3 regions of the Telluria sp. ZT3P25 genome follow, and region 2 is predicted to be linked to each of the others. Evidence: predicted binding sites of a transcription regulator. Region 2 holds the regulator's gene; each other region holds the start of a gene.
The links. The regulator sigma-54, encoded in region 2, starts transcription at its own class of promoters, with help from an activator protein. The targets are predictions, from matches to a motif close to TGGCANGNAANCTGCTTT.
Positions count from the first base shown of each region.

Region 1 (3,300 bases), 140 kb from region 2:
TTCGACTGGTACGCCACGTCTTCCAGCATCTGGCCGATCTTGCCGTCCTTGATTTCGTAGAACAGCTGGCCGCCAAACTGCGAGTTGTAGCGCTGCTGGTCGATCGAGAACGAACCGTCGCCGACGATGTAGATACCCTTCTTGATGCCCTTGACCATTTCGTCCGGCGTCAGCTTGGTCTTGCCCGGTGCGAGCGAGACGTTCGGCATGCGCTGGAACTGGACTGTGTTCCAGCCATCCGCATACGAGCAGCCATGCGATTCTTTTTCGCCGATGATGTGGGCCTGGTCGCGCGTGGCCTGGAAGTTGACCAGGATGCCGTCCTTGATGATGTCCCAGCGCTTGGACTTGACGCCCTCGTCGTCGAAACCGATGGCGCCCAGCGAGCCTGGCGTGGTCTTGTCGGCGAAGATGTTGACGATCGGCGAGCCGTACTTGAAGGTCTTCGATTGCAGCTTCTCGAGCGTGGCAAAGCTGGTGCCGGCGTAGTTGGCTTCGAAGCCCAGCACGCGATCGAGTTCGGTCGGGTGGCCGACGTTCTCGTGGATGGTCAGCCACAGGTGTTCGGGCGCCAGCATCAGGTCGTACTTGCCCGGCTGGACCGACTTGGCAGTCAGCTTGCGCTTGGCGTCGCGGCCTGCGGCGCGGGCGTCTTCGATGATGTCATACGATTCGGTGTACAGCGTGGCGATACCGCCAGCGGCCTTGATCTTGTGCTCGGGCCGCGCGTCGAAGTACTCGTACCCCTTGCCCACCGGGGAGCTGAGGCCCGCGCGCGAGCGGAACTTGCCGCTGGCCTTGTCGACCGCGGTAGCCGAGAACGGCGCCCACAGGCGATGCACGTCCTGGTCGATGTACGAGCCGTCGGTGGAGGCAAAATACTTTTGCTGGTTCACCTGGAACAGCATCGACTGCATGAAGTTCGCGCCGCCTTCCATGCCGGCCTTGTTCGCGGCGATCAGCATGTCGGTCTTCTCGGCGATCGGCACGGTGCGCCAGTCTTTCTTGATCGGGGTGCTCCATGACACGTCACCCACGCCCTTGACTGGTGCGAGGCGCACCGGTTCGGTCTGCAGCTTGGCGTTCGCCTTGGCGATTGCCACGGCCTGGCGCGCCGCATTCGCGATGCCATCGGTCGACATGTCGGACGTCGCAGCAAAGCCGTACGCGCCATTCACGATCACGCGCACGCCCACGCCGGCCGACTCGGTATTGGCCACGTTTTCGACGTTCAGCTCGCGCGTGGTGATGAACTGGTTGAGGTAGCGACCGATGCGCACGTCGGCGTAGCTGGCGCCGGCCTTGGTGGCGGCGTTGAGCGCGACATCGGCCAGCGCCTTCTTGGCGGCCACTGGCATGCTGCTGGTGAGCTCCTCGGCAGCGATGGCGCGTCCGAAAGGCAGCAGCATCGAGGCGGCTGCCCCGCTGCTGAGATTAAGAAAGGTACGGCGTTCCATGAGATCTCCTGAATAACCTTCGTCCGGGCAGCGGTTCCGCGAACAGCTCGGGCCGCTCTTGTAATTACAGCTCTTATGCTTTGGTTTTATGACAGATGAAAACGTGACAAACCGCTCAACCATAGCAGTAAGTTAAGCTTTTGAATAGGCAATTGTTGTGCCACCTCAATGCACAAATATGTACGTACTTTGGGTAGACGCTCGCGCACCTTGCAGGCCGCCAGTACTGGCGAAAACGCCCTGCGCATATGCATATGTGACGAACGCTTGACTGTGCGCCGCGCCTCCCGGATCATCAGCGCAGCGACGACGGCGCACCGCCCGTCGTCAACCATCACGGAGACCTCGCACGATGAAACGACTGATCCTGGCCGCAATGCTGGCAACCGGCATGGCCGGCGCCGCCCACGCGGACGACGCCCTGAAATCCGCCATCGCCGGCGAGCACCGCGCCGCCGCCAACAAGGCGCGCGACGCGTTCCGCCACCCTTACGAAACCCTGACCTTCTTCGGCATCAAGCCGACCATGACGGTCATCGAACTCTCGCCGGGCGGCGGCTGGTACACCGAGATCCTGGCGCCCTACCTGCGCGAGAACGGCAAGCTGATTGGCGCTGCCGGTGCGCCTGAATCCCGCGGCGGCAAGGCCTATCGCGAAAAGCTCGCTGCCGACGCCAAGGTGTATGACAAGGTGATGCCGGTCGTGTTCGAGCCGCCGACCCGCTTCGAGCTGGGCGCGCCGAACAGCGCCGACATGGTCGTCACCTTCCGCAACCTGCACAACTGGCTGGGCGCGGGTGACGAAGCCGTGGTCACGACGCTCAAAGAAGTCCACAAGGTCCTCAAGCCAAACGGCGTGCTGGGCGTGGTCGAGCACCGCCTGCCGATCAAGATGACGCAGGATGCGAAGGCATCGAGCGGCTACATGCATGAAGCGTATGTGATCCGCATGGCCGACCTGGCCGGCTTCAAGCTGGCCGCCAAGTCGGAAGTGAATGCCAATCCGAAGGACAAGGCGGATCATGAAAAAGGCGTGTGGACGCTGCCGCCGGTGCTGGCCAACAAGGACAAGGACCGCGAAAAGTACATGGCGATCGGCGAAAGCGATCGCATGACGCTCAAATTCGTCAAGAAATAAGCAGCCTGCATGACGTGGGAAGGCCAAGGGCCTTCCCCGTATTTTCTTTTGCGGCGCACGTGTATATTCTTCCGGTTGATAGCCCCCTAGCGCAACCGAAGGAAACCATGAAGACTTTGCGATTCGCCGTTCTCGCGCTGGCCGTCTCCGGCGCGCTGCATGCCCAGGAAACCACGCCGCTAGACGTCCAGCCGGCCGCCGCGACCGCCGTTCCCACCCCCGCCGTGCCAGCCGCAACGCGCACCACCACGCCCGCCCCCGCCCTGCCTGCCGTTGAAAATTCGGTCGTCAAGATTTTTGCGACCGTGCGCCGGCCCGACCCGTACAAGCCCTGGACCAAGTCGGCACCAGCGGCCATCACGGGCTCCGGCGTCATCATCGAAGGCAAGCGCATCCTGACCAATGCCCACGTGGTGGACTACGCCAGCCAGGTCGAGGTACAGGCCAGCCAGTCGGGCGACAAGGTCTCGGCGAAGGTCATCGCGCTGGCGCGCGGCCTGGATCTGGCGGTACTGGAGCTCGACGATCCCTCGTTCTTTGACAAGCGCCCGCCGGTGCCGCGCGCCGCCGTGCTACCGGACGTGCGCCAGCAGGTGTTCGCCTACGGCTACCCGGTCGGCGGCAATTCGCTGTCGACCACTACCGGCATCATCTCGCGCGTGGAATTCGTCAACTACGGCGCGTTCAGCTCGGGCCTGCGCATCC
Region 1 covers NZ_JCASIJ010000002.1:637,843-641,142, reverse strand. Annotated here, with positions in the region: gene AC56LY_RS21420 (TldD/PmbA family protein) at 1-1,457, opposite strand, end outside; gene AC56LY_RS21415 (class I SAM-dependent methyltransferase) at 1,810-2,595, shown strand; gene AC56LY_RS21410 (S1C family serine protease) at 2,703-3,300, shown strand, end outside.
Region 1: AC56LY_RS21420 (TldD/PmbA family protein) is a predicted target of sigma-54. The motif match lies at 1,603-1,620, and genes of this name have one in related genera.

Region 2 (3,300 bases):
AAGCGCGACGGCGGCCCGAACCTGTGGGTCGAGGGTCAGGCCGAACGCATCGAATACGATGAACGTTCGGAGCTGGTGCGCCTGTACTCGAACGCGGTCGTCAAGGAACTCGAAAACGACCGGATGACCAACCAGATGACTGGCCCGTTCATCTCGTACGACAACCGCAAGGAAGTCGTCGCCGTGCGCAATGACGTCAGCGGCGAAAGCAAGGTTGGCGGCGGACGTGGCACGCTGATCCTGGCGCCCAAGCGTACGCCGGCCGGAGGCACGCAATGACGGAGCTGAACGATCGCAGCACGCTGGTCGTCAAGGGCCTGCAGAAAAGCTATGGCAAGCGCCTGGTCGTGCGCGACGTGTCGCTCGACGTCGAATGCGGCGAGGTGGTGGGTTTGCTGGGCCCGAACGGCGCCGGCAAGACCACCTCGTTCTACATGATCGTCGGCCTGGTGCCGTCGGATGCCGGCTCGATCAGCATCAACGGCACCGACATCACCAGCCTGCCGATCCATCGCCGCGCGGTGCTCGGCCTGTCGTATCTGCCGCAGGAAGCGTCGGTGTTTCGCAAGCTGACGGTGGAAGAAAACATCCGCGCCGTGCTCGAACTGCAGAAGGTCGACGGCAAGTCGCTGACCAAAGCGCAGATCGGCGAGCGGCTCGACAACTTGCTGGCCGACCTGCAGATCGAAAAGCTGCGCGAGAACCCGGCGCTGTCGCTGTCGGGCGGCGAGCGGCGCCGCGTGGAGATCGCACGCGCACTGGCCACCAATCCGCGCTTCGTGCTGCTCGATGAACCCTTTGCCGGTGTCGACCCGATCGCCGTGATCGAGATCCAGCGCATCGTGCGCTTCCTCAAGGAGCGCAAGATCGGCGTCCTGATCACCGACCATAATGTGCGCGAGACGCTTGGCATCTGCGACCGCGCCTACATCATCAATCAGGGCGCGGTGCTCGCATCCGGCCGTCCCGACGATATCATCGCCGACGAGTCGGTGCGCCGCGTGTACCTTGGTGAACATTTCCGCATGTAAGCCATGACCAATTGATGAAACAGTCCCTTCAGCTCCGCACTTCGCAGCACCTGGCGCTCACGCCACAGCTGCAGCAATCGATCCGGTTGCTGCAGCTGTCGACGCTCGAACTGCACCAGGAGATCGAGCAGATACTGGGCGATAACCCGCTGCTCGAAAGGCTCGACGATCCGCTCGATCATTCGGTGCGCTTGCTGGCCGATGGGGCCATCAACAATGCGCCGGCATCCGGCGAGGCGCCACCGGCGCCGGGCCAGCAGGCCGAAGGTGAAGGCAGCGCGCCGGCCGAAGGCGAGGGCGCTGAAGGCGGCGCGGTCGATGGCGACCGGCCCGACAACGAGTGGAGCGAAGGCAGCGGCGCGTCGTCCGGCAGCAGTAGCAGCAGCGACGACGAAGACGGCCGCCCGCAGCTGGAGGCGTGCGCCATCACGCTGCGCGAACACCTGATGGAACAGGTGCGCGAAACGCTGCTCTCGACCCGCGATCGCGCACTGGCCGAACTGGTGATCGACGCGCTCGACGACAACGGTTACCTGGACGAGCCGCTCGACGACATCCACTCGCGGCTGCCCGAAGAACTCGAGGTCGATCTCGACGAACTGCGCTGCGCGCTGGCGATGGTGCAGAGCATGGACCCGGTGGGCGTGGGCGCGCGCAGCGCGGCCGAATGCCTGGCGCTGCAGATCCGGCGCATGCCGGGCGTGCCGATGGTCACGCGCCGCATGGCGCTGAAGATCGTCGAAGGCTACCTGACCTGGTTCGCGCAGCGCGAATACAGCAAGCTGAAAAAAGCGCTCGATTGCGACGACGAAGACCTGCGCGAAGTGCAGGCTGTGGTCCGCCAGTGCAATCCGCATCCGGGCGCCGCGTTCGCGTCGAACGTGTCGGATTACGTGGTGCCGGACGTGATCGTGCGGCGCGCGAAGAATGGCTGGGCGGTCACGCTGAACCCGGACGTGATGCCGCGCCTGCGCGTGAACAGCCTGTACGCCACGATGCTCAAGCAGGGCCGCAGCGAGAGCCAGATGGGCGCGCAGATGCAAGAGGCGAAGTGGCTCATCAAGAACATGCGCCAGCGTTTCGACACGATTCTGCGTGTGGCCGAGGCGATTGTCGAGCGCCAGCGCAACTTTTTCAGCCACGGCGCGGTTGCCATGCGGCCCCTTGTTTTGCGCGAGATAGCTGATACACTAGGTCTGCACGAGAGCACCATCTCTCGTGTCACAACCCAGAAATACATGCTGACCCCGCACGGCATGTTCGAGTTGAAGTATTTCTTCGGCAGCCACGTTGCCACCGAAGCGGGAGGCGAAGCATCCTCAACGGCAATCCGTGCGCTCATCGCACAATTGACAGGAGCAGAAGACCCTAAGAATCCATTATCCGACAGCAAGATCGCGGAAATGCTCGGGGAACAAGGCATGGTCATTGCGCGCAGGACGGTCGCAAAATACCGTGAAGCGCTCAAGATCCCCCCCGTCAGTCTCCGCAAAGCCTTGTAACAACGCCGCTCATACAGTCTGTGCCTTCAGCTCCTGTGTGGTGCAAGCGACGTGACATCTTCAAAGGAGTGTGTATGAACCTCACCATCAGTGGTCACCATCTCGAAGTAACCCCTGCCATCCGTGAATACGTTCAGAATAAGCTGGAACGCATTATTCGCCATTTCGATCAAGTCATAGATACCCACGTCTTCCTGGCCGTCGATAACCTCACTGAAAAAGAAAAAAGGCAAAAAGCTGAAATCAATGTCCAGGTGTCGGGCAAGACCCTGCACGTGGCGAGCGTCGCGCAAGACCTGTATGCCGCGATCGACATGTTGATGGATAAACTGGATCGACAAATCCTGAAGCACAAGCAGATGCTCAAAGACCATAACCGCACAGCGATCAAACGCCTGGACGTCGACGAAGCCGACGTCGCTGTCGCCTGATCGAGCGCAGGTCACCACCGCCAGGGGCGTCTTTTCGGGACGCCCTTTTTGCATCCCGCTGCCGGTAAAATACGTGTTTCCTTTCGATGGATCACGCCATGTCCGAACACGTCCTGACCCGCATCGCCAACCGCACCGGCATCATCACGCTAGACCGTCCCAAGGCGCTCAATTCGCTGTCACTGGACATGGTGCGCGCGCTGACCGCGATCCTGCTCGACTGGCAGCGTGACGCTGCCGTCGATGCGGTCGTGATCACCAGCAGCAGCGAAAAAGCACTGTGCGCGGGCGGCGATATCCGCTTCTTCCACGAGGTCGGCAACGCCTCGCCGCAAG
Region 2 covers NZ_JCASIJ010000002.1:781,237-784,536, forward strand. Annotated here, with positions in the region: gene lptA (lipopolysaccharide transport periplasmic protein LptA) at 1-279, shown strand, start outside; gene lptB (LPS export ABC transporter ATP-binding protein) at 276-1,031, shown strand; gene AC56LY_RS22110 (RNA polymerase factor sigma-54) at 1,046-2,533, shown strand; gene hpf (ribosome hibernation-promoting factor, HPF/YfiA family) at 2,608-2,964, shown strand; gene AC56LY_RS22120 (enoyl-CoA hydratase/isomerase family protein) at 3,063-3,300, shown strand, end outside.

Region 3 (3,300 bases), on a different contig from region 2:
GATTGCAATGGCCCAGGCGCTACGCTTGAGCCCAACGGAGAGCATGGAAAGATCGCGCCAGCCGGCCACCGTCTGCCAGTTGCCCGGTTCGTCAAGGACAACGGCAAAGGTCGAGCCTGCATCAGGCACGCTCTTGTGATCGAAGATCACGCTGAACTCGCGCTTGCCATCCGCTTCAAAACTGAATGCCCCGGACTGGACGTCGAATATCCGCTCGAAACGGACCGTCTCGATGTGCATGTGCTCTGCTCCGTGGCTGGTCTGATCCCTGCACCGTAGCGCAGGCTCGGCGACCTGTCCAGCAAGCGGAGCGATTCATGCACCCTGCATCAGCCAGGAATCCGGTTGACGAGCGGTTCGCCGCGCTCGAATGCGCTGATGCTGTCGATGGTCGTGCGCATGATCTGGCCGATCGCTTCGACCGTGAAGAAGGCCTGATGGCCGGTGACGATCACGTTCGGGAACGACACCAGACGCTGGATCACGTCGTCCAGGATGATCGTCGACGACAGGTCCTGGAAGAACAGGCTCGCTTCCTGTTCATAGACGTCGATGGCCAGCCCGCCCAGCTGGCCGGTCTTGAGCGCCTGCACCACGGCGTCGGTATCGACCAGGCCACCGCGGCTGGTGTTGATCAGCACGCAGCCACGCTTGACGCGCGCCAGGGCGGCCGCATCGACGATGTGGTGCGTCGTCTCCAGCAGCGGGCAATGCAGCGAGACGACATCGCTGCAGGCGAGCAGCTCGTCCACGCTGGCATAGCGGCCGCCGAGCGCTTCGAATGCCGGCGTCGGATACAGGTCATGGCCCACCAGCGTGCAGCCGAAACCGGCCATGATGCGGGCAAAGATCAGCCCGATCTTGCCGGTGCCGATCACGCCGACCGTCTTGCCGTGCAGGTCAAAACCCATCAGGCCGTCGAGATCGAAGTTGCCTTCACGCGTGCGCACGCTGGCGCGCGCAATCTTGCGGTTCACAGCCAGCAACAGGCCAACCGCAAATTCAGCGACCGAATTCGGCGAATAGTCGGTGACGCGCACGACCTCGATGCCGAGCCGGCGTGCGGCCGCGGCATCGATGTGGTTATAACCGGTCGAGCGCGTGGCCACCAGGCGTGTTCCTTGGCGCGCCAGGATGTCCAGCACGCCCGCGTCGACGGTGTCATTGACGAATACGCACACGGCAACACACCCCGCCGCCTGGCTCGCCGTCTCGACGCTGAGCCGCTCTTCGATGAACAGCAGCGCATGGCCGACACCATCGTTGGCCTGCGCCAGCATGGTCTTGTCATAGCGGCGTGCACTGAATACGGCTGTTTTCAAGCGTTTCTCCTGGCTGGGTGATGGTCAAGCCGTTATACGCCCTTGACCGCGATAAGCACAGACTTACCGTCGCACGCTTGCAAATGAACGGCGCGCAGACCTACAAATGAATGTGAAATGGCGCACAGAACCGGAATGATGCAAATAAGACAATTAAGTTGTTAAATTTATACCCGAACCGAGGAGTCGATCATGAAGCGTCATATTTGCCAACTGGCCCTGCTGGCCGTCACCACGATGGCTGCGCCAGTCGCATTTTCCGAGACCAGCATCGTCAAGTGTGTGGATGACGCGGGCCGCGTGACCCTGACCGATCGCCCTTGCGAAGCCGGCGCCACCACCGTGCGCATGGCGGGCGAACTCGCCAACGATGGTGTGACGCGCGTTCATGCCCACCCATTGGCGGCCGAAGCGAACGTACTGCCGCTGCCGCGCGTATCTCAGCGCGAGTCGCAGCGCGAGTCTCCGCGTATATCGCAGCGCATCCGGGTGCCGATGACGCATGTCGCGGCCAGGGCCCTGGCCAGTGACATCGCGACCCTCAAGGCAGCGCGCGCGCAGTTCATGTTGAGTGACGTACGGTCGACAACAGCGTTGGCCCGCCTTGATTGAGTGTGCCCTGTCCATTCAATGAAAACTGTCGATACAATTTACACTAAATCATTGACCGGCTTGAGCATGCTCAAAATAGCCAGTTAAATCAATAACCTATTCATTATTGGAAGATTGGCATGCTAATTGCATAACTGATAAGCATATACTTATCGGAGGTTATCTTGCCAGTGCGCTCATTCAAACAATTATTGGTCGGTCTGTCGCTTCTCGCCTGCACCTCTGCGTTCGCCACGCCGTTTACGTTCAACGTTGCAGGTGTCCAGAGTACGGGGGAAATCGGCGACGCGGGTAACGACGTCTACGAAATCAATGTCGGCGCCAATGCGACCATCACCAGCGTCAGCTACAACTTCAACGTGACCGCATTCACGCCCAGCTGGTTGTCGGAGATTGGTTTCGCATTTACCAATTTTGCGAATACCGATGGCGTCATTCTGAACCCCAGCGATGATCTCGACGAGCCGGGTACGGAAACATTCGTGGACCTGGTTGATCTGGTTGCCGAAGGCTTGAGCTTCAGCGTGGATGCCGACGGCATCCTGCGCCTCGAGTTTTTCGAAGATTTCAATGATGAATCGATTTCGCCGGACGGCTTCTGGAATTTCGGCACGATCACGTTCAATACCGCTGATGTGGACGTTCCGCCAGGCGGCGAAGTGCCGGAGCCCGCAACTGGCCTACTGATCGGTGCTGGCCTGGCGCTGATGGGCTATACGACCCGCCGCCGTCGCAACGCCGTCAAGTCCGCAGCCTGAGCGGCCCTGCATCGACACAGTCGTTGCCGGCTAATGCAAGCGCGTGACGCTGGCCAGATGGGACGTTGGCGGCTTGTCCCACTCGCCGAGCATTGCCAGCAAGGTGGCGTCCTGGGTAAAGCTGGCGCTGGAGCGCCCTTCCAGCAGGCGCTCGGGCGGCATCGAGCGCGCCACGACGAATCCCTGCACATAATCGACGCCTATTTCCTGCAGCGTCTGGACCGTGGCCGCATCCTCGGCCCATTCCGCGATCGTCTTCATGCCCAGATTGACCGCCAGGCTGACGATCGCCTCGACAATCGCCACGTTGGCCGGGTGCGCATTGATATTGACGATGAAGTTGCCATCGATCTTGAGCACGTCGGCCGGCAATTCTTTGAGGTACGAGAACGATGTGTAGCCGGCGCCGAAGTCGTCCAGCGCCACTTTCACACCGAAGCTGCGCACCTGGTCAATGAAGCGGCGCGTGTTGTCAAGGTCGTGCAAGGCCACGCTCTCGGTGATCTCCAGGCACAGGCGGCTGGCCACATGCACGTAGCGGCCCAGGATGTCGAACGTGTCCTGCACGAAGCGCTCGTCGTTCAGCGACGCGCCCGACAGGTTCATGC
Region 3 covers NZ_JCASIJ010000001.1:2,697,751-2,701,050, forward strand. Annotated here, with positions in the region: gene AC56LY_RS11990 (hypothetical protein) at 1-240, opposite strand, end outside; gene AC56LY_RS11995 (2-hydroxyacid dehydrogenase) at 330-1,322, opposite strand; gene AC56LY_RS12000 (DUF4124 domain-containing protein) at 1,515-1,934, shown strand; gene AC56LY_RS12005 (PEP-CTERM sorting domain-containing protein) at 2,105-2,692, shown strand; gene AC56LY_RS12010 (putative bifunctional diguanylate cyclase/phosphodiesterase) at 2,723-3,300, opposite strand, start outside.
Region 3: AC56LY_RS12005 (PEP-CTERM sorting domain-containing protein) is a predicted target of sigma-54. The motif match lies at 2,050-2,067, and genes of this name have one in related genera.